3 regions of the Mesorhizobium sp. 131-3-5 genome follow, and region 1 is predicted to be linked to each of the others. Evidence: riboswitches for the same ligand, from Rfam matches in the RefSeq annotation. Region 1 holds a riboswitch; each other region holds the start of a gene.
What was found. A riboswitch is a leader RNA that binds a small molecule or an ion and turns the genes downstream of it on or off. The one in region 1 is predicted to bind cobalamin.

Region 1 (2,261 bases):
CGATCGGCTTGGTGCGGTCAAGTATGGCAGGCAAGTTCGCACGCCAGACGTTGCGGCCGTCGATCAGTCCGAGCGAGAGCACAAGTTCCTTCTGCGCGAGCCGGCCGACGGTCTCCAACTGCTCTGGAGCGCGCACGAGATCGACGTGCAGTCCCGCCACGGGCAGAGAAATTGCGGTCTCGAGATTGTCTCCCAGCGATCCGAAATAGGTAGCGACCATGATCTTCAACTCCGGTGCTGCTTTTGACAGCCGGCAGTAGGCGAATTGGAGCGCATCCCGTTCGTTGGGAACCAGATCGACCACGAGCGCCGGCTCATCGATCTGCACCCAATCGGCTCCCGCGAGCTTCAGCCTCCGCAGGAGCTCCTCGTAGACGGGCAGCAGCCGTGGCAGGAGCGCGACAGGGTTGAAACCTTCCTCAGGTGACTTCGCCAACTTGAGAAAGGTAACCGGTCCAAGCAGGACCGGGCGCGTGTGGATGCCGAGCGCCTTGGCCTCGAGGAAATGATCGACCGGTTTCGCCGACGAGAGGGCAAAGCTCTGATCGTCGGTAAGTTCCGGCACAATGTAGTGATAGTTGGTGTCGAACCATTTGGTCATTTCCATCGCGGCAAGGCCATGCCCGTTGGCCGCATGCTCGTCACCGGCATGTCCGCAATCAGCGGCCTGATCTTGGTTGCCGCGCGCCATTGCGAAATAGGTATCGAGTGGGACCTCGCCGTCAGTCCAGGTGTATCGTGCCGGCACGGCGCCGACCATGGCGACGGTGTCGAGCACATGGTCATAAAGCGAGAAATCGTTGGACGGGATTTTCGACACGCCGCGATCGTGCTGCTCCCTCCAGCTGGCGGCGCGTAGCGCCTTCCCCGTCGCGAGCAGGTCGGCAGCGGGAGATTTTCCGGACCAGTAGCTTTCAAGCGCGAATTTGAGTTCCCGCCGTCGACCGATACGCGGCACGCCGAGCGTTGCCACTGGAATTTGTTGAGAGACAGTCATGCCATACCCCGATGGTTGGGGCGTGGGGACAAGGAACGCGCGAGCAGGCGGCACGAAGCCAGGCTACCGCGGCCACCGAGACACCCCGCCCGTGGACGTTGTTCGTCGTGGCAGGTCTCCTGGCTCGCGGGTCAAAGCCTCTGCCCGTCTTCCCGAGGCCGTTCGCCTCAGTGACACCAATGGGCTTGGCTCGCCGCTAACAGTTGCGGGGGCAGCGCCGGCATCGCACCGGCTTCCCTCTTAGCTCCGCTACAGCAGTGCCGCGCGGAGAACCACGACATGCGCACAATCACAGCAGCTTCGCTCCTTGTCAATACATATAACGAGATGTTTATGTGATGATGCGAATAATGCCCTTGCGCTGATCGGTCTCTTTCGCCCAAAGCCGCTTACGATGCCGCCTCTTATCAGTGCAGGCTCGGAGAGATCCTTGTCTCCATCGGCGACGCCGGATCAGATCGAGGTCGCCGGGCTCAAAGGGCGTAAAGTCGGGCCAGGTCGTCACGGTCAGCCGGGAATCCCGGTACTTGTTTCCGCTCGGCTTCGCTCAGCGTCCTTGCGCACTCGCCCATCAGCACGCTGATAGCCATGTCCGGAAGCGGAAAGGAGAGGTGGCGCCTCAGGTCGGCGGACTGGGGCTGGGCCGCCAGCGTCTCGAACAACTGCGCGGCGATCGCCTCGACCTGCTGCGCGAGCAGCTTCACCCTGCGATTGCTGAAGGCCGGCGCCACGATCGTGCGTAACCGGGCATGCTCGCCCCCCTCGTGCGAGACCAGCCACCCCGGCGAACCGAGAATCACCGAATCCGGGGTGAATGCCGCACTCTCTAAGCGACGGAAGGGCGGAAGCTGACCGGCAGGCGCTGCGGGCAGCGAATGACGTAAGACGGCATGTAGACGACGTCCTCCGCAGCGATGGTCAGCGCCAGATCCTCCAGCCGCCCGAACAGCGCGGGGAAGGCGCAGCGCAATTCCAGGCGCGCCAGCGCAGCGCCCAGGCAGGCATGCGGCCCCTCGCCGAATGACAAATGCGGGTTGTGCCGCCGGGTGACATCGAACCTGTTGGCGCCGGGGCCGAAGGCCTTTTCGTCCCGGTTCGCCGCATGGAACGCCATCAGGACGGCATCGCCGCGGCGGACCAGGCATCCGTCGATCTCCACGTCCTGGGTGGCATAGCGGAACGGCAGATTGGCCGCTGAGCTGCCCCAGCGCAGGATCTCCTCGATCGCCTGTGACCACGGAACTTGGCCGCTGCGCACCAAGTG
Region 2 (2,261 bases), on a different replicon from region 1:
TGACGTCAGGCGCCTCGTCGCTGACGCCGATCACTTCCAGCACCTGCAGCCTGTCGTTCCAGGGCGCCATCTGGTCGAGATGGCGATAGAGGCCAAGATCCGTCATCGCGTTCATCCCCAAACCCCTCAGGCGACACTGCGCAGGGCCGGCCGGCCATCGTCGGCAAGGCGCGGACCGATGAAGCGGGCGTACCAGTCGACAAACTGGATCACGCCGCCCTCATGCAGCTCCGAATAGGGGCCGGGTTCATAGGCCGGCGACTGGATGCCGAAGGCGTTTTCCTCGACGATGCGGCGATCCTGGTCGTTGGTCTCGGTCCAGACATGGGTGAGTTCGGCAAGATCGTAGTCGACACCCTCGACCGCATCCTTGTGAATCAGCCATTTGGTCGTCACCGCGGTTTCCGTGGCGCTGATCGGCAGCACGCGGAAGGTGACGGCGTGGTCGCCCAGAATGTGGTTCCACGTCGTCGGATAGTGATAGAGCAGCAAGGAACCGATGCGGTCGTCGGAGACGCTGTCGGACAGGTTCTTCTTCACCGCCCGCTTGCCGGTCATCGTGTAGCTGACCGCATCGCGCAGCAGCGGCGCGCGGGTGGCGCGGTATTGCCCGGCCGGATCGATGCGGAACTTGCTCGGCAGGCCGGCCGCTTCGCATTTGGCCCAGTGTGCCAGCATCTCCGGATCGCTGTCGGCGCCTTGCACGCCGGTCACCGTCGGGGCTTCCGGGAAGGTTTTGCACAGCTCCGGGTGATTGCCGGCGCAGTGGTAGCACTCGCGGTTGTTTTCCCAGACGAGCTTCCAGTTGCCCTTCTCGACGATCGTGCTCTCGAAGGCGATCTTGGCTTCGCTGAGCCGGTGCGGCTTGAGATAGGGTTCGATCATCGCCCGCATCGGCGAGAAGTCGGCGGGTTCCTTGGCCAGGCAGATGAAGATATAGCCGGCCACGCTTTCGCAGGCGACCGGCTTCAGGCCGAACTGGCTCTTGTCGAAACCGTCGGCCATCTGGCGGGCAAACAGCAGCCTTCCGTCCAGCTCATAGGTCCATTGGTGATAGGGGCAGACCAGCTTGGCGGCCATGCCCTTGTCGGTGTTGCAGACGCGGCTACCGCGGTGGCGGCAGGAATTGTGGAAAGCGTTGATCTTGCCCTGCTGATCGCGCACCAGCACGACCGGATAGTCGCCGATCTGCACGGTGATGAAGCTGCCGGGCTTGGGCAGTTCGCAATCATGGCCGACGAACAGCCAGTCGCGATACCAGATCAGCTCCATGTCGAGCTTGAAGAAATCGGGATCGGTATAGAAGGGCTGCTCGAGCGAGAAGCCCTCTCTGCGGCTGTTCAAGAGCCTCAGCATATCGTTGCGCGCTTCCATGTCCTGTCCTCATACGTCAAGGACTGAACTGGTGGTGATTGAGGAAGGATGAGACGCAGGCCGGCGAAAGCCGGGCGCGCGCCATCCGCCTCTTGACCGCCCACCGCGATCAGTCGAGCTCAAAAATCTCGGGCTGGTTTCCGGGCTCTGGAGTGTCCTTGCGGACGGTCGCGACACCTTCCCAGGCTTTCGCCCAGTGGTCTCCCGTTGCGACTTGAACTCCACCACCGTTGCGGGGGCAGCGCCGGATTTTGACCGGCTTCCCAATTCTCCACCCCGTCGTCACGAAGCGGCACCTGAGATGACATGATCTAATCACGACGGCGTTTGCGACATCGGCATGAAAGCGACATCGCATCCATGCGGCGCGACACGCATGCGCAACGATCTGGGCGCGGACAGCGGTCACGAAAATCGTCTTCGCCGATAGCTGTACCTGGCTGTCAAAATCGACCCGGAACAGGGGCAAAAAAGGTTAACGGTTTCGAAAAGTGACTATTAGCGGATTCTAAAATCGAACCGAACGGTTCGTTTCTGTTGACGGTGCGTGCAGGACGGTGTGAACACTGGACCTCCGATACAGTCTGTGATCTTGCGGCTGGCTTTTATTAAGTGATTGATATCAAGAAGAAAAATTTATGGCGAGGAAACCTCTGGCACAATTTCAAGTGGTGGATTCTTGGTCCACACGGAACAACTTCGTGATTGGAAACGGCGATCTGGCTTTCCCACATCGGGGCTGTCCGAACGACGCGATTTCAATCCCAAGACACGCCGCTAGACGGACGGAAAAAATACTGGAGTACTAAAAATGAAAAAGATTGTTCTCACTGCCGCCGCCCTTCTGGCCATTTCCGGCAGCGCCTTCGCTGGTAGCGACCACTACG
Region 3 (2,261 bases), on a different replicon from region 1:
CGGCCTGCTCGGCGGCATCGCCGCCTTCCTGCCCATTCCGGGGCTTAGCGGCCTGGTCTCCTTCATCAACACGGTGATCCGCCTGTCACTCACCTATGTCGACGAGATCATCCTCGGCTACAACATCCGCATCAATTCGTCCTCACCGTTCGAAACCGCTCGGCAAGGCGTGGTGCTCTACGCCCAGAACGGCAAGACCATGATCAAGAACGCCGTCTGGCTGGCGGTCATCATGTGGGGTGTCTCCTTCGTCATCTTCCTGCTGATGCTGGCCCCGGCCGCCGCCATTCTTTTCCTCATGCCAGGGCAACTCGCCGGCTGGGCTTTCGTGCTCGCCATCGTCTTTGCCTGGGCCTTCAAGGCGGCCTTCATCGAGCCCTTCGCCATCGCCTGCCTGATGCAGGTCTATTTCAAGACCATCGCCGGCCAGGTGCCTGATCCGGCCTGGGATGCCCGGCTGGCCGAGGCGTCGTCGAAGTTCCGAGAGTTGAAGGACAAGGCGCTGGCCTCCTTTGGCGGCTCGCGCTGGGGCACGGCCGGCGCGACGCACTGATCGGCGGGATTCGCCTGCGCAGCAGCAACCGTGTTGAGGTGCGCCACCGCTGACTTGAGTGGCGTCTCTCCTTGCCCGCAAAAAGTCTCGCTCATGATCAGATCGGGCAGCGGCAGCCGCCGGCCCCAGCCATGCGTTTCCAGGTCCGGTTTGGATGCGAACTCGGAAACCCGGCCGACGCAGAGATATGCGATCGGCGTCACGTGCTCGGGAATGGACAGCAGGCTCTTCAACGCTTGCGGCTCGATGATGCTGACCCAGCCGACGCCGACGCCTTCGGCACGCGCGGCCAGCCAGAAATTCTGCACCGCGCAGACCGTGCTGTAGAGATCCATCTCCGGATTGTGCCAACGTCCCAGCGGCGAGTTTTTTGAGCGCTCGCGGTCGCAGGTGATGCAGATGTTGAGGGCGCTTTCGCAGATGCCTTCAAGCTTGAGCTTGCGGTAGAGCGCCTGTCTTTCCACTTCGATTTCAGGCAATTCCTGCTCGCGCGCGGCCAGGAACAGGTCGCGCACATCAGCCCGTCGCGCGGCGTCGCGGATGACGATGAAATTCCACGGCTGCATGAAGCCGACCGACGGTGCATGGTGGGCGGCAAGCAGAAGCCGCGCCAGCACCGCGTCGTCGAGCCCGGTGGGCAGGAAATGGCTGCGCACGTCGCGCCGCGTGAACATGGCGCGGTAAACCGCGTCGCGCGCCATCTGGTCAAATCCATCACCCATAGCAGCGGTCATGTGTTCCGGCATCGCTCGTCCCCTTGCGATTGCAATAGCTCCACACCGTCAGAGCGCACTTTGTGCATCCAAGCGGACGCACGTCGCTCTGATGCCGTCCGCCTGACCATGCGGATGACGATGCCTGCCAGGCCGGTCTTCTGGCTTGGGATCAACCCGCGTCCGGTGCCTTCCCGTCATCGACAGTGGCATTTACCGGCGCGGTCCCCCTCACAGCGTTGGGCACGCCACGGAATTCAACCGTGTTCCCGATTCTCCCGCTTGCGACGGGCACCAGGCAGTAGCGGCGACCTTACGCCGAAGGCTCGGCCGCGCCAATCCCCGCAGCGACGCCAATGGACGCAGGCGCGATTTTCCCCAGCCATCAAGCTGCAATGCATGGCCATCGCGGCGCCGGGGCACTAGATAGGGAGCATGACAACCCGTCTCTACACGCATCCGATCTTCCTCGAACACATCACACCGCCCGGTCACCCCGAGCGGCCGGACCGCCTGCGCGCCATCGAGCGCGTGCTCGACGACGAGGCTTTTGCCGCGCTCGATCGTGTCAAAGCGCCGGAGGGCGACGAGGCCACCATCCTCTACGCCCATCCCGCCGATTTCGTCGCCCGTGTGCGTGCCGCCATTCCCGAAGAGGGTATTGCCCGCATCGATGCCGACACCACCGCCAGCCCGAAGAGCTGGCAGGCGGTGATCGCCGCGATCGGCGCGGCCAACGCCGCTGTTGACGACGTCTTTGCAGGCCGCGCCGACAACGTCTTCGTCGCCGCAAGGCCGCCCGGCCACCATGCCGAAAAGACCACCGCAATGGGCTTCTGCTTCTTCAACACGGCGGCGATTGCGGCGCGCTATGCGCAGAAGAAGCATGGCGCCGAGCGTGTCGCCGTCGTCGACTGGGATGTCCATCACGGCAACGGCACGCAGGATATTTTCTGGGACGATCCCTCGGTTCTCTATTGCTCGACGCACCAGAT

Region 2: it holds a riboswitch for cobalamin, as region 1 does, so the genes downstream of both, JG747_RS01935 (aromatic ring-hydroxylating oxygenase subunit alpha) here and metE (5-methyltetrahydropteroyltriglutamate--homocysteine S-methyltransferase) in region 1, are expected to answer to the same signal.
Region 3: it holds a riboswitch for cobalamin, as region 1 does, so the genes downstream of both, bluB (5,6-dimethylbenzimidazole synthase) here and metE (5-methyltetrahydropteroyltriglutamate--homocysteine S-methyltransferase) in region 1, are expected to answer to the same signal.

The regions. Positions count from the first base shown of each region.
Region 1 is NZ_AP023255.1:407,696-409,956, forward strand. It holds gene metE (5-methyltetrahydropteroyltriglutamate--homocysteine S-methyltransferase) at 1-973, opposite strand, end outside; cobalamin riboswitch at 1,090-1,289, opposite strand; partial or broken gene JG747_RS34455 (cytochrome P450) at 1,564-1,857, opposite strand; gene JG747_RS34460 (cytochrome P450 family protein) at 1,824-2,261, opposite strand, start outside.
Region 2 is NZ_AP023254.1:425,196-427,456, reverse strand. It holds gene JG747_RS01940 (hybrid-cluster NAD(P)-dependent oxidoreductase) at 1-106, opposite strand, end outside; gene JG747_RS01935 (aromatic ring-hydroxylating oxygenase subunit alpha) at 127-1,374, opposite strand; cobalamin riboswitch at 1,489-1,689, opposite strand; gene JG747_RS01930 (DUF680 domain-containing protein) at 2,186-2,261, shown strand, end outside.
Region 3 is NZ_AP023254.1:5,530,737-5,532,997, reverse strand. It holds gene JG747_RS27195 (hypothetical protein) at 1-553, shown strand, start outside; partial or broken gene bluB (5,6-dimethylbenzimidazole synthase) at 721-1,227, opposite strand; cobalamin riboswitch at 1,401-1,580, opposite strand; gene JG747_RS27185 (histone deacetylase family protein) at 1,702-2,261, shown strand, end outside.